2 regions of the Nocardioides palaemonis genome follow, and region 2 is predicted to be linked to the other one. Evidence: predicted binding sites of a transcription regulator. Region 2 holds the regulator's gene; the other holds the start of a gene.
What was found. The regulator LexA, encoded in region 2, represses DNA repair genes until DNA is damaged. The targets are predictions, from matches to a motif close to TCGAACANNTGTTCGA.
Positions count from the first base shown of each region.

Region 1 (11,302 bases), 810 kb from region 2:
CAGGCGCTGTTCCTGGGACCGTGGGTCGCGGTCGTCGGCCAGCCCTCGGGCAACCCGAAGGCGGTCGTGATGGGCGCCGCCTGGGCGGTCAACCTCGCCGTCGCGGAGTGGCTGGTGCGCCGCTCCGAGCGGCGTCAGTCGAGCCGACGGGTCTGATAGGCCCAGAGCGCGAGCTCGACCCGGTTGCGCACGCCGAGCTTGACCATCAGCGACCCGAGGTGGGTCTTCACGGTGCTCAGCGAGACGTGCAGCTCGGCGGCGATCTCGTGGTTGGTCAGCCCCTGCGCGACGACGAGCAGCACGTCCTCCTCGCGCTCGGTCAGCGGCGAGCCCGGCGCGCGCGGCGCGTCGCGGGTGGCGTACGCGCGGAGCAGCCGGGTCGTCACCGACGGCGCGACGAGCGAGCCGCCGTCCGCCGCGGCCCGCACGGCGTGGGCGAGCACCTGCGGCCCGCAGTCCTTGAGCAGGAAGCCGCGCGCTCCGGCCTGGAGCGCGCCGTAGACGTACTCGTCGAGGTCGAAGGTGGTGACCACCACGACGGCCATCGGGTCGGCGACCGCTGGGCCGGCCAGCAGCCGGGTCGCCTCGATGCCGTCCATCCGCGGCATCCGGACGTCGAGCAGGCACACGTCGGGCCGCAGCCGCCGGGCCTGCTCGACGGCGTCGCGGCCGTCGACCGCCTCGGCGACGACCTCGATGTCGTCCTGGGCGCCGAGGATCGTGGCCAGCCCGGTGCGGACGATCTCCTGGTCGTCGGCGACCAGCACGCGCAGCGTCACCAGGCGTCCTCCGCCCGCTCGGGCAGCACCGCGCGGACGGTCCACCCGCCGCCGGTCGCGGGGCCGGCGACGAGGGTGCCGCCGAGCAGCGCCGCGCGCTCGGTCATGCCGACGATCCCGAAGCCCGCGCCCTGCGGGGGCCGGCCGCGGCCGTCGTCGTGCACGGTCAGCTCGACGTCGGTGCCGCGGCGGACGACCCGCACGTCCACCCGGGTCGGGTCGAGCGCGTGCCGCCGGGCGTTGGACACCGCCTCCTGCGCGATCCGGTGGAGGGCCGCTGCGGTCGTGGGGGAGAGGCCGTCGACGTCGTCGAGGCGGACGTCGACAGCCGGTCCGCCGTCGCCCGCGCCGGCCAGCCCGGCCAGGTCGTCGAGCGGGCGTTCGGGGACGTCGCCCTCCTCGCGGAGCGCGCGGACGACGGTGCGCGTCTCCGCGAGCGTCCGGCTGGCCTCCTCGTCGATGCGCCGCAGCGCCCTCTTGGCCGCCTCCGGGTCGGTGTCGGCGACCGCGAGGCCCGCCTGCGCACTGATCGCGATGGCGGTGAGGTGGTGGGCGACCGTGTCGTGCAGGTCGCGGGCCAGCCGCTCGCGCTCGTCGCGGCGTACGTCGCCGAGCTCGCGCACCTGCAGCACCGCCCGCGACCGGAAGACCGCACCGAGCGCCACCGAGGCGACGACGACGGCGAGGCCGCCGACCCGGTCGCCGGTCGAGGTCGTCTGGGTGACCAGCGCGATGCCGGCGACCGCCGCGAAGAGGCCGATCCCGACGACGGCGTCGCGCCCGCGCGCCCAGCGGGCGAGCGCGAACGGGATCATCAGGGCGGCCACCCCCGCCGTGAGGTCGGCCGGCTGCCTCCCGGAGGCGACCCCGACGGCGAGCTGGACGACCGCCATCGCCGAGAAGACCGTGATGGGCACGAGGGTGTGGGTGCGGCGCACGAGCAGCGTGGGCAGCCACACCAGGAAGGTGGCGAGCGCCACCCACCGCCAGGCTCGGTCGTCCGGGCCGACGACCGTCTCCAGGATGCCGTGGACGGCGAAGTAGACGACGAGCCCGACGTCGACCTGCGTGCGTCCGCGCGCGCCCGGAGCCGCGGGCAGGTGCCAGAGCTGGCGCAGGAAGGGAGGCACGCCTGAACCGTAGTGGCGGGCGAGGTGGTCGCGTATCGGCCGGATGACCGAGACGGGTGGGTCATCGCGCGACGTCGAGCTGCATCCTTGCTCGGAAGGCCGTGAGGCCTTGCAGGAACTCCCGCGCAGCCTCCTCGGAGACTGCGGACGGCGGAAGCGCCGAGAGCCACTCGCACAGGCGCCTTCCGTCCACGAAGTGCACCCCGTCGGCCTGGAAGCCCTCCGGCACACCGTGGCGAGCGGGTCCCCACAGGACGATGCAGGACGTCACCGACACGCTGGTGCGATTCGCTCGCCGTCGACCGTGGGCCTCGGGCTTGAGGAGCGTGCGGGCGAGCGCCTCGGTGCGGACACGCGCTCGCGCAGCCGACGCAGTCATCGCCGCCACGCTCGCGGTGGTGACCGACGTGTGGAACTTCGAGTCGAGGACGACCACGCCACCGTTGCGGGTGATGACCACGTGGTCCAGGTCGCCAGCCCGGAGCGTGATGCTGTCGACCCATCCCCAGACCAGCTTCTTCTTCCTCGCAGCCTCCAGCTCCGAGCGGGTGTTGTCCTCGCCCCAGCTCCCACGCAGGTGGTGGATCGCGCGCGGCTCGTGGGCGAGGACGGCCGTGTTGAGGAGGTGGAGGAAGGCGGCTGCCACCGCTGCGTGTGCGAGTCCGATCGCGTACCAGGCGGCTGAGCTCCCGAACCGCACGGCAGCCCATGAGGTGAGCAGCACGAACACAGAGAGGGCCGAGACCACCAGCAGGACGGGGACTGGGTTGCGTCTGAGCCACGATCGACGCAACCGGCCGAGCTCGCGCTTCGGATAGGACGTGGTTCCGCCCATCGATCCCCCGATCAGTCGTCTGCCGACCGATCTCACCACGCATCCAGCTCAGCCGGACGGAATTGACCCAACTCGAGTCTCCTCACGTCCGCCTGGCGAACCTGACGTCGCCGTTGGCAAGCCTCTCGGTCGAGAAGGCGGGGTCGTGGGCGCGATGGTGGTGGTGGGAGCAGAGCAGGACGCCGTTGGCGAGGTCGGTGGGGCCGTCGGCCGACCACGGCACCCAGTGGTGGGCCTCGGACCACGTGCCGGGGATGTCGCAGCCCTCGGCCCGGCAGGTGCGGTCGCGCAGCAGCAGCGCGCGGCGCTGGGCGGCGGTGAAGAGGCGCTGCGCGCGGCCGAGGTCGAGGACCTCGGAGGCGCCGCCGAGCACGGCGGGGAGGATCCGGGCGTTGCAGGCGAGCCGCCGGACCTCGCCCGCGCTCAGGTGCTCGCCCGCGCACGGGTCGTGGTGGGCGTCGCTCGGAACTGTCCCGGCGCCGAGCAGGTCACCGGCACCGATCCCGGACCTGAGCGCGTCGAGGTCGATGGTGATGACGATCGTGGTCGCGTCGCCGCCGTGGACCGGGAGCCGACCGGGGTCCAGGCACTCGAGCAGCTGGCAGAACGCCTCGCCGAGCCGCCGGGGGTAGGGGAGGCGGGCGACCGGGTCGTGCGCGGTCGCCCCGTCGTCGGGGTCGGGGTCGACGCGGGGGTCGCGGTCGACGCCCGCAGCGCCGAAGGGGGAGTCGTCGCAGCGCGGGTTGGCGAAGGCCTCGAGGTAGTGGGCGAGCCGCGTGGCAATGGCGTCGGGAAGCAGCGCCGACAGGCGGGTCGTGCCGTCGCCCTGGCGGCGCAGCGAGACGCGGGTGCGGCGTCGCGCCTCCTGCTCCTGCGCGGCGAGGCGCTGCGCCTCGGCCTCGTCGGCGACGTGCGGGGCCACGACCGACAGGATGTGGCGCCCGATGCGGGCGAGCTGCTTCGGGGCGAAGCGCGCCGCGTGTCCCACCAGGACCCGCTCCGCCTCGTCGACGACCTCCGCGGGCACCACGGCTGGCAGGTCCTCGAGGGCGCGGACGACGACGCGCGCCTGCGCCGGCGTCACGTCGCCCGCCCGCAGGGCAGCGCCCGCCTCGGGGCGACCGCGGTCGAGGGCGGTGGCGAGCCGCAGGTCGGCGCGCGCGTCCTCCGGGCGGAGGCGGGTCTCGTGGGCCAGCCAGTCCGCCGCGTCGCGCGCGCCGGTCTCCGCGGCGACGTCGGCGGCGTCGGCCATGACACGCAGGCGCAGCTCGGTGACGCGCGACTCGAGCCGCACGAGCTCACGCAGGGCGTCGGCCTTCTCGGTCGTCGACATGAACGTCGGGTTGGCGTCGACGACCGCTTTGAGCGCGTCGTCGATGAGGCCCGCGGTGGTGATGATCGGGTGGGTCACTGCGGCCTCCTCTCGACGACGGTCGATCGTGCGCGTGCACGGTCGAATCACGGTCGTCGCTCCTGGAGGCCCCCAGCTGGGGAGGCAATTACATGACCCTCGCGGCTCGCCTCCCCCCACCCCGGCATTCGACTACCCGGAAGTCTCGGAGACGTGAGGACCACGCTACGCCACTCACACACTTTTCGCAAGGGTGTTCGTAGCCTGTGCAGAGAGTGGCGCAGGCCAACGAGGCCCACGAGGCCCACGCTCGCGTCGCGATGACCGCTGCCGACCTAACCCTGGCGCCAGGGCGTCAGGTCGAGGCCCGGGTAGCGCTGCGCGACGCCCTCGAGCGTCTCGTCCGTCCAGTACGCGTGCCCCGGCTCGGGGAACCCGAGGAGAGCCAGCTCGCGGGGACCGGCCTGGTCGACGAAGGCGTACCAGTGGTCGTCGTGGCTGCGGTCGGCCCAGGCGTGGCGCTGCGCCCACTCCGCGGCAGCGGGCCGATAGCTGACGTGCATGGTGAACCGCGCGCCCCGGGGCTGCGTGATCGCCGATCCGCGGTGCACGGTCTGCGGCTGGAACGCCACGACCGTCCCGGGCGGCCCGGTCGCCGGGACCTCGAGCTCGTAGAGGTCCGGCCGTCCCGTCGAGACGAAGGCGTCGGCGTCGGCGTCGGCGTCGGCAGGGTCGGAGCGCGGGAAGAAGTTCGGCCGCGCCGGGAGCGCGTCGGTGACCTCCGAGCGGCGCACCATCCGCGGCGCCCCGAGCTCGACGGTCACCTCCGAGAGGAAGACGAAGACCTCGAGCTGGCGGAACTGCGGTGCGCTCGACGGCGTGAGGATCGTGTGGTTGAGGTAGTCGCGGTGCAGGTCCTGGTCGTAGTCGGCCGCACCCTCGTACTTCCCCCAGGCCTCGGCCGAGTAGAGGCGGACGTCCGGGGTGGCGAGCAGGGTCGTCGCGAGCTCGCGCATCGCCTCGCTGACGGGCACCCGGCTGACCGCGAGGCTGGCGAACGGGAAGGCGTCGATGCCGTCGAACCCGTCGCCGACGAAGCGCGCGTTGCGCTCCGGGTCGACGCCGTCGTGGAAGTCGTCCGCCGACGGGAAGAGGTCGCCGAGCCCGGCGACGGCCGGCTCGAGGACCTCGGGCGGGAGGTACGCCGGCAGCACCACGTAGCCGTCGTCGATCCAGGTCTGCCGCGCGCGGTCGAGGTCCATGCGTCGGTTCTACGCGCGCGGCGCGGGCGTGCGCACCCGAATTGTGGCCGTCGTCCTTGACAGGCAAGTGAGCACTTGCCTAACGTTCCGGCGTGGCCGACATCTACAAGGCGCTCGCCGACGGCACGCGCCGGGCCCTGCTCGACGAGCTGGTCGAGCGCGACGAGCAGACGCTGTTCGAGCTCTGCTCCCGCCTGGCGATGAAGCACGACCTGACCCCGACGCGCCAGGCGGTGTCGCAGCACCTCGACGTCCTCGAGTCGGCAGGGCTCGTCACGGTGGAGCGACGGGGTCGCTACAAGCTCCACACCATCGACACCACCCCGCTCGCCGAGATCGCCGAGCGGTGGCCCACCCGGAAGGCAGGCACGTGAAGCTCCAGACCATCAGCATCTTCGTCGACGACCAGCAGCAGGCGCTCGACTTCTACGCCGGCACCCTCGGCTTCGAGGTCACCGCGGACGTCCCGCTGGGTGAGCACCGCTGGCTCACGGTCCGGCTGGGGGACAGCGACGCCGCCACCGAGGTCTCGCTCGAGCCCAAGGGCCACCCCGCGGTGGCGCCGTTCACCGACGCGCTCGCCGCCGACGGCATCCCCTGGTGCGTGCTCGGGGTCGACGACATCGACGCCGAGCACCAGCGCCTCACCGCGCTCGGCGTCACCTTCACCCAGCCGCCGACCGACGTGGGCCCGGTCATCGTCGCGGTCCTCGACGACACGTGCGGCAACCTGCTCCAGCTGGCGCAGCGCACCGGCTGACCGGGCCAGGTCAGGTCGCCCGCTGGGAGCTCCCTGCCACCCCTGCGGCGATCAGCCCCTGCCCGGCCGTGTAGGTCGCCATCACGAACGCGTCGATCGCCGGCCGTGGTCGCGCCAGCACGAACGCCTGGGTCGCGAGCACGGTGTCCGAGACCACGAAGAGCGCGGTGCCGGCCCGCAGCGCCCGCTGCGAGGAGCGGGGGAGCGACCGGTCGACCAGCCGGGACGCGGCGAACATCGCGCTGAGGACCGTGGCGTACGCCGTGACCGGCGCGCGCAGCGACGGGTCCTGCCGCCCGGCCGCGAGTCCCATCACCGGCGCCGCGGCGGCCCACAGCGCGAGCGGGAGCCGGAGGTCGGACCAGCCAGGCTCGGGGTCGCGCACCGAGAGGAAGCCGGCGACGTAGGCCACGTGCGCGCCGAAGAACGACCCGACGCCGGCGAGGAACGCCCGCTCGCCGTCGCCGAGCAGGGCGACGTCGCCGCCCCACGACAGCCACTGCGCGGCCGTCGTCCTCCGCGCCAGCTGCGAGCCGTCGGCGTGCTCGGCGGACGCCCACGCCAGCGCAGGCATCAGCGCGGGCTTGAGGACGTACCTCAGGCGTCGCGCGGTCGGCCCGCGGCCGGCGGCGATGGTGTCGGCCACGGCGAGGGCGACGTAGGCGGCGGGGCGGACGAGGGCGCGGGCGCTGGGCACGGCGCCATCATGGGGCCGGACGCGGCGCGGGGCCAGACGCGCGGGTGCGGGGGATGCCGCAGCCGCGCCCGTACCATCGTCCCGTGACGACGTCCCCGAAGGCGCCGCCGCCCGGTCTGACCGTCGGCGGCTACGCGCTGCGCGCCCGCCTCGGCGAGGGCGGCATGGGCGTGGTCCACCTCGGCCAGAAGCCGGGGGAGCGACCGGTCGCGATCAAGGTGCTGCGCCCGCACGTGGTCGGCGACGACGAGGCGCGCCGTCGGCTGGCCCGCGAGGTGAGCTCGCTGAGCCGGATCCGCAGCCGCCGGATCGCGGAGATCGTCGACGCCGACCCGTGGGGCGAGATCCCGTTCGTCGCCACCCGCTACGTCCCGGGGCTCTCGCTGCACGACCACGTGCAGGAGGAGGGTCCGCTCGAGGGCGACGACCTGCTGTGGTTCGCCGACTGCCTCGCCGAGGCGCTGGACGCGGTCCACTCCGTCGGCGTCCTGCACCGCGACATCAAGCCGTCCAACGTGATCATGGAGGGCCGCACGCCGATCCTGATCGACTTCGGGCTGGCCCGCGTCGCGGAGGACTCGCGCATCACCATGAACGGCTGGCTGCTCGGCACGCCGGGCTACCTCGCTCCCGAGATCCTCCACGGCGAGGACGCCACCGCCGCGTCCGACGTGCACGCCTGGGCCGCCACGGTGGCCTACGCCGGCACCGGTCGCGCACCGTTCGGCCGGGGCCCGTCGGTGGCGATCATGGACCGCGTCCGCCGCGGCGAGCACGACCTGTCCGACCTCGACCCGGTCGTCCTGCCGCTCGTCGAGGACGCCCTCGCGCCCGACGCGGCCGACCGGCCGACGCTCGACGAGGTCCGCGACTGGCTCGACGAGCTGCGCCACGGCGACGCGCCGCGACCCCCGCGCACCGCGGCCCACCCGGTGACGCTGCCCTACGTCGCGGCCGCCCACCAGGCCGCCGCCGCGCCCACCGACGTCGCCACCCGCGCTCCCGGCGCCTCCACGCCGGTCCCGCCCGTCGTGCCTGCGGCGCCGCCCGGGGTCGTGGACGAGCCGGTGCACTGGTCGTCGGACTGGGACGAGCCGGACGTCCGGGACGACCCCTACGGTCCGCCCACCCAGGGGTGGGGCGAGGCCGGCACGCTGCCGCACCGGCAGACCCGCGTGCTGCCCGACGGCTCGACCGAGTGGGTCACCGACTACGGCGCACCGGAACCGGTCCCGGCCGGGGAGCGGCTGCGCCGCGGGCTGTCGCTGCTCGCGCTCGGCGGCGTGGTCGCCGGCGGCATCACCTACGCCCCCTACGTCGCGCTCGCGGTGCTGTTCGTCACCGCGTGGCTGCTGCGCAGCGGCTCGCTGGCGGCGAGCTCGGTCGGCAACCGGCGCAGCCGGCGCGGGGCGAAGTGGTACGACGGCATCCAGCTGCTGCTCGCGGCGCCCTGGCACGTCGTCGCCGGCCTCGGCGGCACGGTGCTGCTCCTCTTCTGGTGCGTCGGCATCACCGCGGCCGTCGGCCTGATCTGCTTCGCCGCGTCGGTCTCGCTGACCACCTCGCTCGGCGTCGTCGGTGCGGCCTTCGCGGTCGGGCTGTGGTGGGGGCCGGGCTCGGAGCGGCTGCGCTCACCGGTCCACCGGGTCGTCGACCCGCTCGCGCGGCGTGGCGTGGCCTGGCTGCTGGTCACGCTGCTCGTCGGCGCCCTCGGCTCCGGGCTGGCCGCGGCGGCCGCGGCGCAGGGACCGCGCTGGACGCCGTACGACGACGCGCCGCTCTCCGACGTCCAGCTGCCGCGCTGGTTCTGATCGGTCAGGGCTGGCGCCTGCCCGCGCACGCGATGCAGGTCCGCGCCGCCGGCAGCGCGTCGAGGCGCGTGTCGCCGATCGGCCGGCCGCACGCCTCGCACGTGCCGTAGGTGCCGGCGTCGACGCGGTCGAGCGCGGCGTCGAGCTCGGCGAGGTGGTGGCGCACCTGCGTGACGATCGCGCCGATCTGGGAGCGCTCGAAGGCGATCGTGTGGCCCTCGGGGTCGTGCTCGTCGTCGGCGTTGGAGTCCAGTGACGCGGCGACCACGGCGTCGAAGTCGCCGGTCAGGCTCGCCAGCCGGGCGAGCGCGTCGTCGCGCTCGGCACGCAGCCGCTCGCGCGCCGACTCGGGGTCGCGGGTGTCCACGACACCATCATGGGGCGGCCCACCGACAGTGGACCGTCCCACGGGCACGACGCGCCCGGCCTCAGGCCGGGTCGGACGCGAGGTGCGGGTAGTAGTCGCGGCTGCGACCGTCGCGGTCGAGCAGCGTCGCCAGCCGCAGGCCGGCCGCCTCGACGGTCTTCGAGCTGACCCACGCGAGAGCGATCGTCGGGATCGCGACCAGCACCGCGAGAGCGAGGAACGCCGGTCCCTGCTGCGGCTCCGGCGCCAGGCCGAGGTGCTTGACCAGGCGCAGCACCGGCTCGTGGATCAGGTAGATGCCGTAGCCGAGGCCACCGAGCCACGCGAGCGTCGGCTCGCTCAGCACGCGCGCCCACGGGCCGCGGTGCAGGACGATCGCGGCGAGCGCGACGCCCAGCGCGACGGCGTACATCGTCGGCCACCAGTGCGTGACCGCGGTCTCCGGGCGGGCGACGACCAGCGCGAGCAGCGCGGCGATGCCAACCGACGCCGTCATCCGGCGTGCGACGATGGACAACGTGATCTCGCGGGCGCTCAGCACCGCGAGGAACATGCCGACCGCGAAGCTGCCGGCCCGCGAGGCGGGGGAGAACCACGCGGACCAGTCGGTCATGTCGGGGTGGACGACGTGGATCATCAGCGCGTTGTAGGCCAGGCCCACGACGGCGAGCAGGGTCGGCGGGAGCACCAGCACCGCGGTGCGCGCCTGCGGCCAGCGACGCAGCGCCCACCGGATCACCGGGAACGACAGCGCGACCAGCAGGTAGAAGTGGAACTCCACGGCGAGGCTCCAGGCAGGCCCCGCGGTCCAGAAGATGTAGTCGTCGCTGTAGACGTGGGTGAACGTCAGGTGCAGGAGCAGGTCCTGCCAGTGGCCGGGGACCCGGTAGTTGGTCAGCGACCACACCACCAGCACCACCGTCAGGTAGAGCGGCAGCAGCCGGGCGGTCCGTCGCAGCAGCATCGCGCGACCCGACCGGGTCTCGCCGCCGGCGGCGACGGCCCGGGCGACCGGCAGCCAGAGCACCAGGCCCGAGAGCACGAAGAACATCTCGACGAACAGGTCGGTGCCGGTCATCAGCCGGTGGGCGAGGCCGTCCCACGGCCACGCGGAGTCGGATCCGCTGCGCATCGACTGGTAGGCGTGGAAGGTCACGACGCTCAGCGCCGCGAGGGCGCGGAGGGTGGTGAGGGGGAAGACCCGCCGGTCGTTCGACGCGGACCCCGACCCGGTGGGGCCGGTGTCGCGCTCGGGGGCGGGACGCGGACGTACGGTCAGGGTGCTCATGCGGCCACCTCCGGGGTGTCGGCAGAGGTCGAGGGGGAGGTCGAGGAGTCGTCGGCGGACGACGAGCCGGTGCTCGAGGCGGTCCGCGGGGTGACGACCCACTGGTGCTCGCCGCGCAGCTGCTTGAGGTGCGCGACGCGGTTCACCAGGTTCTTCGCCTCGGTGTAGACGAGCAGGTTGAGGATCGCGGCGGTGACGAACCAGCGCTTGTGCCGGCGCACGCTGGGCTCCGCCAGGCGGTACGCCGCGAGCGTCTGCAGCGGGCCGGACACCGTCACGAACAGGGTGATCAGGACGAACAGCGGCGTCGACATGTCGAGCCCGCCGTCGCGCCAGGCGAGGAAGCCGAGCAGCGGCCACGCGGCCAGCGAGACCCACGGGTAGACCTCGCGCCAGCCGAGCAGGTAGGTCAGGCCGAGGCGCTGGCGCACCGACAGCTGCGGGTTGCGCAGCAGGGTCCACAGGTGGCGGACCGAGACCTGGAACCAGCCCTGCGCCCAGCGCATCCGCTGCTTCCACAGCGCGCCGACGCGGTCGGGGGCCAGCTCGTAGGACACGAGCCCGGGGTCGTTGACGATGCTGCCGCCGGCGTCGAGGGTCCGCATGGACGCCTCGATGTCCTCGGTGAGGAACGAGCCGCGCAGCCGGATCCGCTCGAGGGCGGTGGCGCGCCAGTAGCCGTTGGAGCCGCCGAAGATGCCGAAGCCGTGCAGCGCGGCGCGGCCCGGGTGGGAGACGGCGTAGACCTGCTCGAACTCGACCGCGACCAGGCGGGCGAGCGCGGAGTCCTCGCCGTTGCGGATCACGCAGTGGCCCTGGACCACGTCGTGGCCGTCGGCGATCCAGCGCCAGGCCCGCTCGAAGGAGCCGTCGGCCGGGTGGTGGTCGGCGTCGAAGATGCCGATCAGCTCACCGGTCGCGACGCGCAGCGCGGCGTTGACGTTCTGCGCCTTGGAGGTCGAGTCGGGGACCCGCAGCACGACGAGGTCGTCGTGGCGCTCCTCGAGCGCGGCCAGCTCGGC
Region 1 covers NZ_JAGVQR010000001.1:1,270,358-1,281,659, forward strand. The annotation lists gene KDN32_RS06180 (DUF2306 domain-containing protein) at 1-156, shown strand, start outside; gene KDN32_RS06185 (response regulator) at 135-779, opposite strand; gene KDN32_RS06190 (sensor histidine kinase) at 776-1,909, opposite strand; gene KDN32_RS06195 (NERD domain-containing protein) at 1,971-2,555, opposite strand; gene KDN32_RS06200 (HNH endonuclease signature motif containing protein) at 2,827-4,155, opposite strand; gene KDN32_RS06205 (phytanoyl-CoA dioxygenase family protein) at 4,431-5,357, opposite strand; gene KDN32_RS06210 (ArsR/SmtB family transcription factor) at 5,450-5,731, shown strand; gene KDN32_RS06215 (VOC family protein) at 5,728-6,117, shown strand; gene KDN32_RS06220 (lysoplasmalogenase) at 6,128-6,814, opposite strand; gene KDN32_RS06225 (serine/threonine protein kinase) at 6,898-8,625, shown strand; gene KDN32_RS06230 (TraR/DksA family transcriptional regulator) at 8,630-8,992, opposite strand; gene KDN32_RS06235 (acyltransferase family protein) at 9,054-10,280, opposite strand; gene KDN32_RS06240 (glycosyltransferase family 2 protein) at 10,277-11,302, opposite strand, start outside.
Region 1: a site for LexA is predicted at 4,341-4,356, ahead of KDN32_RS06200 (HNH endonuclease signature motif containing protein). Genes of this name have one in related genera too.

Region 2 (11,302 bases):
CCGCTCGCACCTCAACCACCGAAGCCTCGTTGGTTGAGGTGCGAGGAGCGCCAGCGACGAGCCTCGAAACCTGCGTCACCCGTCACCCGTCCGTGGTCTCGAGGCTCGCTCCGCTCGCACCTCAACCACCGAGACCTCGCTGGTCGAGGAACGACGAAGTCGTGTCACGAGACCCCGTCGCGTGACCGGGTCTCGTGACAGGCGCCAGGGCGCCTTCCTCGACCAGCGACGAGCGGCGCCTCAGCCGAAGGAGATCCGTCCCCGCAGGCTCTCCGGGTCTTCCAGCGGCGCGTCCTTGGTCTCCGCGATCACCTCGCGGGCCTTGTCGGTGCTGTCCCAGACGTTCCAGAGCAGCACGCCGCGCACGGAGCCGGACTTGAGGTAGTAGACGACGCCGGTGCCGAGCTCGCCGTCCTTCCAGTCCTCGACCATGTCGAGGTCCGACTTCGTCTCGCCGACGGCCTCGTAGCCGGCGTCGAAGAGGTCGGACCAGAAGATCGGCGTGTAGTCGTAGGCCTCGTCGGCGCCGGCCATCACCTTGCCGGCGTGCGCGCCGGACTTCTCGGCCTGGTCGACGTGCTCGACGCGGCGGCGGCCGAGCAGGGCGTCGGGGTAGGACGCGACGTCGCCCGCGGCGTACACGTCCTCGACGCTGGTGCGCAGGCGGTCGTCGACCACGACGCCGTTGTCGACCTCGAGGCCGGCGGCCTCGGCGAGCCCGGTGCGCGGCTGGACGCCGACCCCGATCACGGCCGCGTCGGCGACCACGTCGGTGCCGTCGTCGAGGCGGATCCGGACGCCGTCGCCGGTCTCCTCGCCGGTGCTGACCGACCCGTGGACGATCGTCACGCCGTGCTCGGCGAAGTCCTTGGTGAGGCTCGCGGCGAGCGCGCGGGGGAACATCTGCTCCTGCACGTCCTCGAGGTCGAGCACCAGCGTGACCGCGACGTCGTTCTGCACGAGGGCAGCGGCGATCTCGGAGCCGATGTAGCCGCCGCCGACGACCACGACGTGGCTGCCGGAGGTGGCGAGCGCGCGGAGCCGCTCGTAGTCGGCGGACGTGCGGTAGTAGACGACCCGCGGACCGGCCCCGAGCCCGAGGGTGCGGGGCTCGGCACCCGTGGCCAGCAGCAGCTTTCCGTAGCCGACCGACGTGCCGTCGGCGAGGCGTACGGCGTGGCCGGCCGGGTCGATCTCGGTGACGGTGGTGTCGAGGACGAGGTCGACGCCGTCGTCGTCGTTGAGGTCACCGGCGAGCGACTGGCCCTCGAGCGACTCGTCGTCCTTGAGCCAGAGGTCCTTCGACAGCGCCGGGCGGTAGACCGGGTCGTGGGGTTCGGAGCCGAGCACCGCGACCGTGCCCGAGGAGTCCTGCGAGCGGATCCCCTTCACGGCGCTGGCGGCGGCGACGCCTCCGCCGACGATGACGTAGTCGTAGGACTCCTGGACGTTGCTCATGCGCGCTCCCGACGGTTGGCTGTCCCGCCATCGTGTCCCGTCGGTGGTGGACATTCAACGGCCCTCCGCCCCGTGGGGTGGAGGGCCGTCGGAGGCCGTGCGCAGGGGAGGGTCAGACCCGGCGGAGCACCGCGGTGACGACGCCGAGGATGGTGGCGTTGTCGCCCGGGATCGGGTCGTACGCCGTGTTGTGGGGGAGCAGCCACACGTGGCCGTCCTTGCGCTGGAACGTCTTGACGGTCGCCTCGCCCTCGATCATCGCGGCGACGATCTGGCCGTTGCTGGCGGTCTGCTCCTGGCGGATCACGACGTAGTCGCCGTTGCAGATGGCCGCGTCGACCATCGAGTCGCCGGAGACCTCGAGCAGGAAGAGGGTGCCGTCGCCGACGAGCTGCTTGGGCAGCGGGAAGACGTCGGTGACCTGCTCCTCGGCGAGGATCGGGCCACCGGCGGCGATCCGGCCGACGACGGGGATGTTGACCGCGGACGGCGAGACGTCGCCGATGCCGGTCTCGTCGACGCCCGAGTCGTCGGCGCTGGAGATCGAGCGGCGCGCCGCCATCACCTCGGGCAGGAACACCTCGAGGGCGCGGGGCCGGTTGGGGTCGCGCTTGAGGAAGCCCTTGCCCTCGAGCACGCGCAGCTGGTGGGCGACGCTGGAGGACGAGGTGAGGCCGACCGCCTGGCCGATCTCGCGCATCGAGGGCGGGTATCCCTTGGTCTCGATCGAGTCCTTGATGGTGGCGAGCACGCGCTGCTGGCGCGGGGTCAGGCCGGTGGCGTCCGGCGGGCCGTCGGGCATCTCGATGACGTTCTTGTCGTCCTGCTTGGCCATCTGGCTCAGTCCTCCCGCATGGTGCCCCGCTCCGTCCGCCCGGACCGGGTGAGGCCACCGTAGACCTCCCGGCACCCGTGGATCAAACACCTGTTCGAAGCAGCGTGTCGCTAGCGTCGCGTCCATGACGGGTGCTGGGGCGACGAGCTGTGTGGTGACGGGTGGGGCGCGTGGGATCGGGCGCGGCATCGCGGAGCTGCTGGTCGCGCGTGGTCACCGGGTGGTCGTGAGCGATGTCGACGCCGAGGCGGTCGCCGCGACCGCCGCGGAGATCGGCGCGGTCGCCGGCCTCGCCCACGACGTACGCGACCCGGACGCGCACCGCGCGGTCGCGGCCGAGGCGGTGCGCCACGCGCCGCTCGCGGCGTGGTTCAACAACGCCGGCGTCGGCGACGACGGGACCCTCGCGGCGCTGACGGACGAGCAGGTGCGCCGGCTGGTCGAGGTCAACCTGCTCGGCACGATGTGGGGGACCCGTGCGGCGCTGGACGCGTTCGGGCCGCGCGGCGGCGACGTGGTCAACGTCGCGTCGCTCGCCGGCCTCACGCCCACGCCGGGCTACGCCGTCTACGGCGCCACCAAGGCGGGAGTGGTGGCGCTCAGCGGGTCGGTCAACGCCGAGTCGCCGCGGGGCGTACGCGTCCACGCGCTGTGCCCGGACGGCGCCGACACCGCGATGCTCGCCGCGCAGGACCCGGCCGGGATGGGTGCCCAGCTGGTGCACTCCGGTGGCGCGATCCTGAGCGTGTCGCAGGTCGCCGAGGCGGCGGTCGCGCTGCTCGGCTCGCGGCGGGTGGTGCGTACGGTGCCGGGCTGGCGCGGGGGAGTCGCGCGCAGCGCCGCGCTCGCCCCGGGCGTCTCGCAGCACCTCGTCGGGCTGTTCGCCGCGCAGGGTCGCCGCGCGATGAGGCGGCGCTGACTCTTCGCCGGGCAACCTACGGACGGCCCCCGGCTCCTCTGGGCCGGACGGCCGTCCCCTCGGTGCCCGGTGCGCGACCGGGCGTGGTCGCTCGGGTCAGGGCAGGCGCACCTGCCCGTGCTGCATCTTCCAGAGGAAGTACTTCTCGAAGCCGAGCTTCATCAGGTGTGCCTGCGGGCCCGGGATCAGCACCCCGTGCTTGCGCGGCGGCAGCATCTTGTCGGCCAGGATCACGACGCCGTTGTTGCCGGCGTCCATGACGCAGACGGCCGGGATGTCGCCGAACGCCTTGTGCTCCTTCGGCTCCTCGCCGCGGACCTGGGCGGCGATGTTGAGCGCCGCGACGTGGGCCTGCTGCTCGGTCGGGAAGCCGGTCTTCGGGATGCCGACCGGGGTCGGGGTCTGCCACGGGACGTCGACCGCGGCGGCGACGCCGACCGCGTACACGTCGTCGAACGCCTCGCTCTGGTAGGTGTCCCGGACCGTCACGAACCCGTTGGCGTCGCTCAGCTCACCGGCCTTCTGGACGACGTCCTGGCCGGAGAACGGCGGCACGATCATCGCGTAGCCGAAGTCGATCGTCCGTCCGTCGGCGAGCACGAGGCGGCCGTCGTCGACGTGGTCCATCGCGGTGTTGAGGACCGGTTCGATGCCCTCCTTCTTGAGGAACATCCCGAGCAGCGACTCGCCGTGGGGGAGCCCGCCGATGCCGAAGTGGCCGAGGAACGGCTCGGCGCTGACGTAGGTGAGCTTGACCTTGTCCTTCAGGCCGGCCTTCTTCAGCTGGTAGGAGGTGTTGAAGAGGAACTCGTAGGCCGCGCCGAAGCAGCCGGCGCCCTGGGTGGCGCCGATGACGACGTCGCCGGGGTTGTCCTTGAACCGGGTCCAGCCCTCACCGGCGTGGATCGCGTCCTCCATCGTGGTGATGGTGTGGGCGTTGCCGTCGGGGCCGAGGCCGGGGATCACCTCGAAGCGGTTGCGGTAGCCGGTGGCGATGACGAGGTAGTCGTAGTCCTGCGGGCCGGCGGTGGTCTGCACCCGCTTGGCGACCGGGTCGATCTCGGTGGCCTCGGCGTGCACGAAGTCGACGCCGTGCTCCTCGAACGTGGGGCCGACCTTGAAGGTGATGTCGGCGCGCGAGCGCTTGCCGAACGGCACCCAGATCAGGGAGGGCGTGAAGAGGAACTCGTCGGACGACGACACGACGGTGACGTCGACGTCTCCCTCGAGCTCGTGCTTGACCGTGAGCGCGGCGCTGAGACCTCCGAAGTTGCCTCCGAGGACCAGGACCTTCTTGCGGGACATGGGCGTGTCTCCTTCTCGTGTCGTCCTGCCTCGATGCTTCTCTCCCTCGTCCCTCCCCGGCAGGTGCGTTGGTCCCTCGATGTCGGGACGAATGGCGTCGAACATCTGTTCGTCCAGGTGCTTGACGCGTTCGAACAGGTGCTCTACCGTCGTACACGTGTTCGATCGAACGTCTGCTCGACACCGATCCACTGTCGGTGGTCATCACTAGACATTCCCTCGTCCGCACCGACCCGGCTGATCTTCCCCAGGAGGCCACCATGAGCACCCTCAGCCTTTCCCCCGCCTTCACCCCGGCTCCCGCCCGCGCCCGCTCCACGGTGCGCCTCACGCGGCGCGGCCGGCTCGTGGTCTTCCTGACCGCGCTCCTCGTGACCCTCGTCGTCGCGATCGCCCTCGCCGGTGGTGCCGTCGGCACCGACTCGGCGGGCGAGCAGGTCCCGACCGAGACCGTCACCGTCGCCCCCGGCGACACCCTCTGGGACATCGCCTCCGGCATCGCCGTCGACGGCGACGTGCGCGCCGCGATGACCCAGATCGAGCGGCTCAACGCCCTCGAGTCCGCCAGCCTCGCCGCTGGCCAGAAGCTCCGCGTCCCGGTCGTCTCCGACTGACGCGTGAGGCCTCCACCAGTCGCTTCGACCCCGGCTGGTGGAACCAAGGGGAAGACCGAGGGGCGGGCCTGGCGGCCCGCCCCTCGGCGCATTTCTGGCTCTGTTGGTCGAGGAAGGACGAAGTCCTGTCACGAGACCTCGACGCGACCGCCATATCCGACGCCGTCGGATACCCGAGCGGCGTGGGCCCGGGAAGAGTCAGTGGGGAACATCGCTCGGCATATGTCACGAAGACCTTCCCCGCTACCGCGAATCGCGGCGGCGGCGAGTTATCCACAGATTGCAGCTCGAGGCTGGTTCAAGCCGCAGCGAGATGGGTAACTTCACCGTGCTGACGTTGTCTCGGGAAGGCATTCCATGCACGTACGCCGCGCGCTCGCGCTGACTGTCATCGCCCCGCTGGTCCTGGCCGGGTGCTCCGACGGCGACCCTGAGGCCGAGCCGACGCCGAAGATGCCGGAGACGAGCAGCTCGTCGCCGACTCCGACCGAGTCCGAGACGGTGGAGGCGGAGAGTGCAGAGGACTTCATTCGGCGTTGGGCCGCGACTGAAGCGAAGATGGAGAACACGGGCGAGACGGCCGAGTATCGGCAGTTGTCCGCCGATTGTGAGGCATGCGTAGACCTCGCCGACCTGGTGGAGAAGTGGTACGCCGCCGGCGGCTTCATCGAGTGGGATGGGTGGCGGGTTCTCGAAATCAAGGAGAGCTCGAGCCGGAGTTCTGACTTTATGGTGCGCGTGCGATCCAGTCCCACTAGGTACAAAGAATCTGCTCGGGGGCCGGTCAAGACGTTCGATGGCGGGCCGGGGGCGCACAGGCTGGTCCTGAGGCGTGAGGGCGCCTCGTGGGTCGTCACCCACAAGTCCGAGGTCTCACAGTGAGCCGCGCGCTCCGTGTTCTCTTGCTTGCAGTGGTCGCTGGCTTCTTGGTCACGATTTCCTCGGCGGCGCTCGCTGACTGCGGCGTGCAGGCCGAAGTCGGCGAAGTCACCGAAACTTGCGACTTCTCATCCGGCGACATTGAGGGGCAGAAACTGGACTACCCGATGGCGCAATGGTCGGTGGTGCAGATCTGCAAGGACGGAGGACGTCGTCCAGACGGACTGTGCTACAACCCAGATGACTGCACGACTGCCGCCGGTGTGCCTGGAACCCGCTACACGCTGTTTCGTGATGGCGAGAATGTTGGGACGGCCTGTCTAGCTGCTGGCGAGGTCGAGAAGGTTGACGACCCGCCCCCGGTCAGGGATCTCGTGATTGAGGCGTTCCAGGCCCTCGACTGGAAGCCGTCGGAACTAACTGTCCAGCCCAAGAACGGCAAGACACTGGTCAATCTGAAGACGAACTTCTTTACCACCAACACGGACGTCTCCAGCATTCCCGTCCAACTAATCCGCGCGCGCGTGGTCGTCAGCGCCCGTCCGATCGCATATCGCTGGAACTTCGGCGACGGGTCGTCCATCACGACCTCGAGTCCCGGCGCGCCGTACCCGAGCCTCGACGTCTCCCATGCCTACGACCGAACGGATGAGGTCGTCGTCAGCGTGGACACGCAGTACGGCGACGCCAGCTTCACTGTCAATGGGGGACCGCCGGAGGCCATCCCATCGACCATATGGGTCGATGGCGCCACCCAGGACCTCGCCATCGTCGAGGCACTGCCGCAGCTCGTCATTCGCTGATCGACAACTCTCACTCACTCTCGGGGGACACATGCTGGGTTCTGCACGCCTTCATCACGTCACCGCAGCACTCGCCATCGCCGTGGTGCTGCTCGCGTCCGGCTGCACATCAGGGGCTGGCAAGACCGAGAAGGACAACGTCGGAGCCGGAGCAGTAGCGAAGCCCTCCGCCGCCCAGGCCGACCCGGCTGCCATCGCCTGGACGACCAAGGTCAAGGCGATCGGCCAGCCCGTCGAAGCAGGACCAGCGCTGCTGGTCCTGTCGAAGACCGGGGGAGGGGGTGTCGAGCTCGTCAGCCTCGACAAAGAGACGGGGCGTACTAACTTCCGGGTGCCGTTCCACCCCGGTGGCTCACCGACGGGCGTGACGATGCAGCCGCGGGCCACGGAGACGGACGCCGGCCGGCACCTCGCCGTCCTGCGGCGCTACGACCTCGACGCCGAAGGTCCGGCGCTCGTTGCAGTCGACGTGCGTACCGGCAAGGTCGTCTCCAGCGCGGCGTTTGCGATTGACGACTACGAGGCGTGCTCGGACGGGCACGACGTGTGCTGGTCCGGCTATGACAGCCGGCCCGGCGGGATCGTGGACAGCCCGTTCGGCCCGATGCGCGACATCATTCCCGGCAGTGCGCCGAGGCGCTGGGATCTCGAGTCCGGGCGCGTGACCGAGCAGACCCTCCAGGAGGGCGCGTTGCGGGTCGGTGAGCCCGACCTCTTCGCGCGTGGTGAGGGCCGGATGGCGACGCTCGCCCGCCTGCCGGGCACGCGGAAGACCGGCTGGTCCCAGTCCGTCTCGCTCGCGGTCGACTACGGCGTGGCGTCCAAGCACGGGTGGAGCTTCGCCCACGACGAGGAGTCGAACGTATACGTCGGATCGATGGGCAAGCCGGTACCGCGCACGCTCGTCCGACGCTACGAGCGGGGCAAGAAGGTGAGCCTGAAGTACAAGTCCCGCTTCAGCGCCTCTGGCATCGACGGGCGGACGGGCGAGCAGCTCTGGCGGCGCAAGGGCGCCGACCCGTGGTGCTCCCTCGTCCGGTCGTACAACGAGACGAACGCCCGGACGCTGTGCGTGGTCGGTGGATCTCGCATCGACGTCAAGGGCAAGAAGATGACCACCGAGGACCTCGTCGTCGAGCTCCAGGGAGTGGCGCCTCGAACCGGTGAGGTCACGTGGTCCCACACGCTCGACGGCGAGGACGCCGAGCGGGCGTACGTCGACCACCGCGCCCCGCTTGCGCCCTATGGCGTGGTGCTGCCGTCCGACGACGGCCCGGTCGCGCTCGACCAGCGCGACGGGGCGCTGGAGCAGGTGGCGGACGACACGGTGCTGCTCTGCTCCAGCGGCCCCGACCAGGTCACGGCGTACGGCATCAAGCGTGCGGCCGGGACGCTCTACGAGACCTGTGACCCGGACGGCAGGCGGTCGTCAGGCGAGCTGTCGGTGTTCGGCGCCTCAGCTGTGGAAGGCGAGGGGCACGTGCGCTACGTCGCCATGCCCGGCCGGGTCGTTGCGTACGAGGTTGGCTGAGCTGAAGATCATGGAGCCCTGGAGCCACCCGGCGACTCAGTAGCTCCACGATCCGCGCTGAGCCGAGGAGTGCGGCTCCTGCGGTCCACCAGACGAACCGCCCAGGCCGCACAAGCACAGATCAGCGCGCCGCGCGCTTCCCGCCCACCGGCCGCGGGGGAGCGTCGGGGGCAGGGGGCTCGCGGGTGATCCCTAGCGTCCGCGACAGCCGCGCGACCAGCATCAGGCCCACGAAGAGGCAGGCGATCGCGCCGAGGCAGGCGAGGGCCATGAACATCCAGGCCGACGAGCCGGAGCCCCCACGCCCGGCCGTACCGAAGTCGATGGCGGCGTAGACCAGGTATCCCCAGGCCACGACGCAGACGGTGATGCCGACGCAAATCGCCAGCGTCGCCGGCGAGAGGCCACGGGACGCGGGGGCTGCACGCCTCGACCCTGCCCGCTTCCCCGTCACGGAGGACATTGTGCCCGGTCGACGAAGAGACGAGCGGTCGAATAGCCCGTTCGGGCCATGTCGAGATGGCCCGAAGGGCCGCGACACGCCGGGGCGAAAACCGGCGCAGAGGCACTGACCTGCGGTTTTGCCGACGAGACGCCCAAGCCCCGATTTGGTCCCCTCGAGCGGCTTGCCAACCGTTGTGGCGGCGACGTACGGTAACCACTACATCTAGTACTTACACCGCTGTAGTTATCCACATCTGGTGCACATGCCACGGGCAGCTACGCACAGGGAAAGCCTAGATGTCCACAGGAAGATCCACAGGCGCAGACCCGTTATACGGGTGTATGAAGCGCGCCCAGACGCCCGGGAGGAGGGCCGCCATGCACTGTCCCTACTGCAAGAACGAGGACACCAAGGTCCTCGACTCCCGCGTCGCCGATGACGGCGGCTCGATCCGCCGCCGCCGCAGCTGCTCGGCGTGCGACCGCCGGTTCTCCACGGTCGAGAAGATGCAGCTCACGGTGCTCAAGCGCTCCGGCGCCACCGAGCCGTTCAACCGCGACAAGGCCATCGCCGGCGTCCGCAAGGCCTGCAAGGGCCGCCCGGTCACCGACGCCCAGCTCGCCTGCCTGGGCCAGGACGTCGAGGACGCCCTGCGCCTGAGCGGGCAGGCCGAGTTCGACGCCAACGACGTCGGCCTCGCGATCCTCGCCCCGCTGCGAGCGCTTGACGAGGTCGCCTACCTCCGTTTCGCCTCCGTCTACCGCGCCTTCGACTCCGTCGAGGCCTTCGAGGACGAGATCGCCATGCTGCGTCTCGAGCGCGCGACCGACGGCACGAGCGAGACCCCAGCCCAGTCGGGCTGACCCCAGACGGCCCGGCAGGTGGTGGGGAAGCTGCCTGCCGGGCTCACCAATTGATGCGAGACGACTCGCAGACGCTCACCACCACACAGGAGATGGCATGACCGAGACGGTTTCCACCGGCGCCAAGGGATCGGCGAAGGGCAAGGGCCTCAAGCTGGAGCGCGTCTTCAGCACCAAGGGCACCCACCCCTACGACGCCATCACCTGGGAGCGTCGCGACGTCGTCCAGACCAACTGGAAGACCGGCGAGACCGTCTTCGAGCAGCGCGGCGTGGAGTACCCCGACTTCTGGTCGGTCAACGCCTCCACCATCGTGACCACGAAGTACTTCCGCGGCGCGGTCGGCACCGACGCCCGCGAGTGGAGCCTCAAGCAGCTCATCGACCGGATCGTGAAGACGTACACCAAGGCCGGCCTCGACCACGGCTACTTCGCCTCCGACGCCGACGCCGAGATCTTCGAGCACGAGCTGACCTGGCTGCTGGTCAACCAGTACTTCTCCTTCAACTCGCCGGTGTGGTTCAACGTCGGCACCGCGTCGCCGCAGCAGGTCTCCGCCTGCTTCATCCTCTCCGTCGACGACTCGATGGACTCGATCCTCAACTGGTACAAGGAGGAGGGCTTCATCTTCAAGGGCGGCTCCGGCGCCGGCCTCAACCTCTCCCGCATCCGCTCCTCCAAGGAGCTCCTCTCCTCCGGCGGTACGGCCTCGGGCCCCGTCTCCTTCATGCGCGGCGCCGACGCGTCCGCCGGCACCATCAAGTCGGGCGGCGCCACGCGTCGCGCGGCCAAGATGGTCGTCCTCGACGTCGACCACCCCGACATCGAGGAGTTCGTGATGACGAAGGCGAAGGAGGAGGACAAGATCCGCGCCCTCCGCGACGCCGGGTTCGACATGGACCTCGGCGGCGCCGACATCACGTCCGTGCAGTACCAGAACGCCAACAACTCGGTCCGCGTCAACGACGAGTTCATGCGCGCCGTCGAGGACGGCACCGAGTTCGGCCTGCGCTCGCGCGGCACCGGCGAGGTCATCGAGACCGTCGACGCCCGCAGCCTGTTCCGCAAGATCAGCGAGGCCGCCTGGGCCTGCGCCGACCCGGGCCTGCAGTACGACGACACGATCAACGACTGGCACACCAACCCCGAGACCGGCCGCATCACCGCGTCCAACCCGTGCTCGGAGTACATGTCGCTCGACAACTCGTCCTGCAACCTGGCGTCGCTGAACCTGCTGAAGTTCCTCAAGGACGACGACACCTTCGACGCCGCGCTGTTCGCCAAGGCCGTCGAGTTCATCATCACCGCGATGGACATCTCGATCTGCTTCGCCGACTTCCCGACCGAGCCGATCGGCCAGACCACCCGCGACTACCGCCAGCTCGGCATCGGCTACGCCAACCTCGGCGCGCTGCTGATGGCGATGGGCCTCGGGTACGACTCCGAGGGCGGCCGCTCGATGGCTGCCGCGATCACCAGCCTCATGACCGGTACGTCGTACAAGCGCTCGGCCGAGCTCGCCGGCATCGTCGGCCCGTACGCCGGCTACGCCCGCAACGCCGACGCCCACAAGCGCGTGATGCGCAAGCACCAGGCGGCCAACGACGTCGTCCGCGTGCTGCACACCGAGGACGGCCGCGTGCACAAGCT
Region 2 covers NZ_JAGVQR010000001.1:462,903-474,204, forward strand. The annotation lists gene KDN32_RS02250 (NAD(P)/FAD-dependent oxidoreductase) at 241-1,458, opposite strand; gene lexA (transcriptional repressor LexA) at 1,571-2,293, opposite strand; gene KDN32_RS02260 (SDR family NAD(P)-dependent oxidoreductase) at 2,418-3,212, shown strand; gene KDN32_RS02265 (NAD(P)/FAD-dependent oxidoreductase) at 3,309-4,517, opposite strand; gene KDN32_RS02270 (LysM peptidoglycan-binding domain-containing protein) at 4,778-5,131, shown strand; gene KDN32_RS02275 (hypothetical protein) at 5,489-6,013, shown strand; gene KDN32_RS02280 (hypothetical protein) at 6,010-6,813, shown strand; gene KDN32_RS02285 (hypothetical protein) at 6,845-8,344, shown strand; gene KDN32_RS02290 (hypothetical protein) at 8,466-8,699, opposite strand; gene nrdR (transcriptional regulator NrdR) at 9,167-9,652, shown strand; gene KDN32_RS02300 (vitamin B12-dependent ribonucleotide reductase) at 9,750-11,302, shown strand, end outside.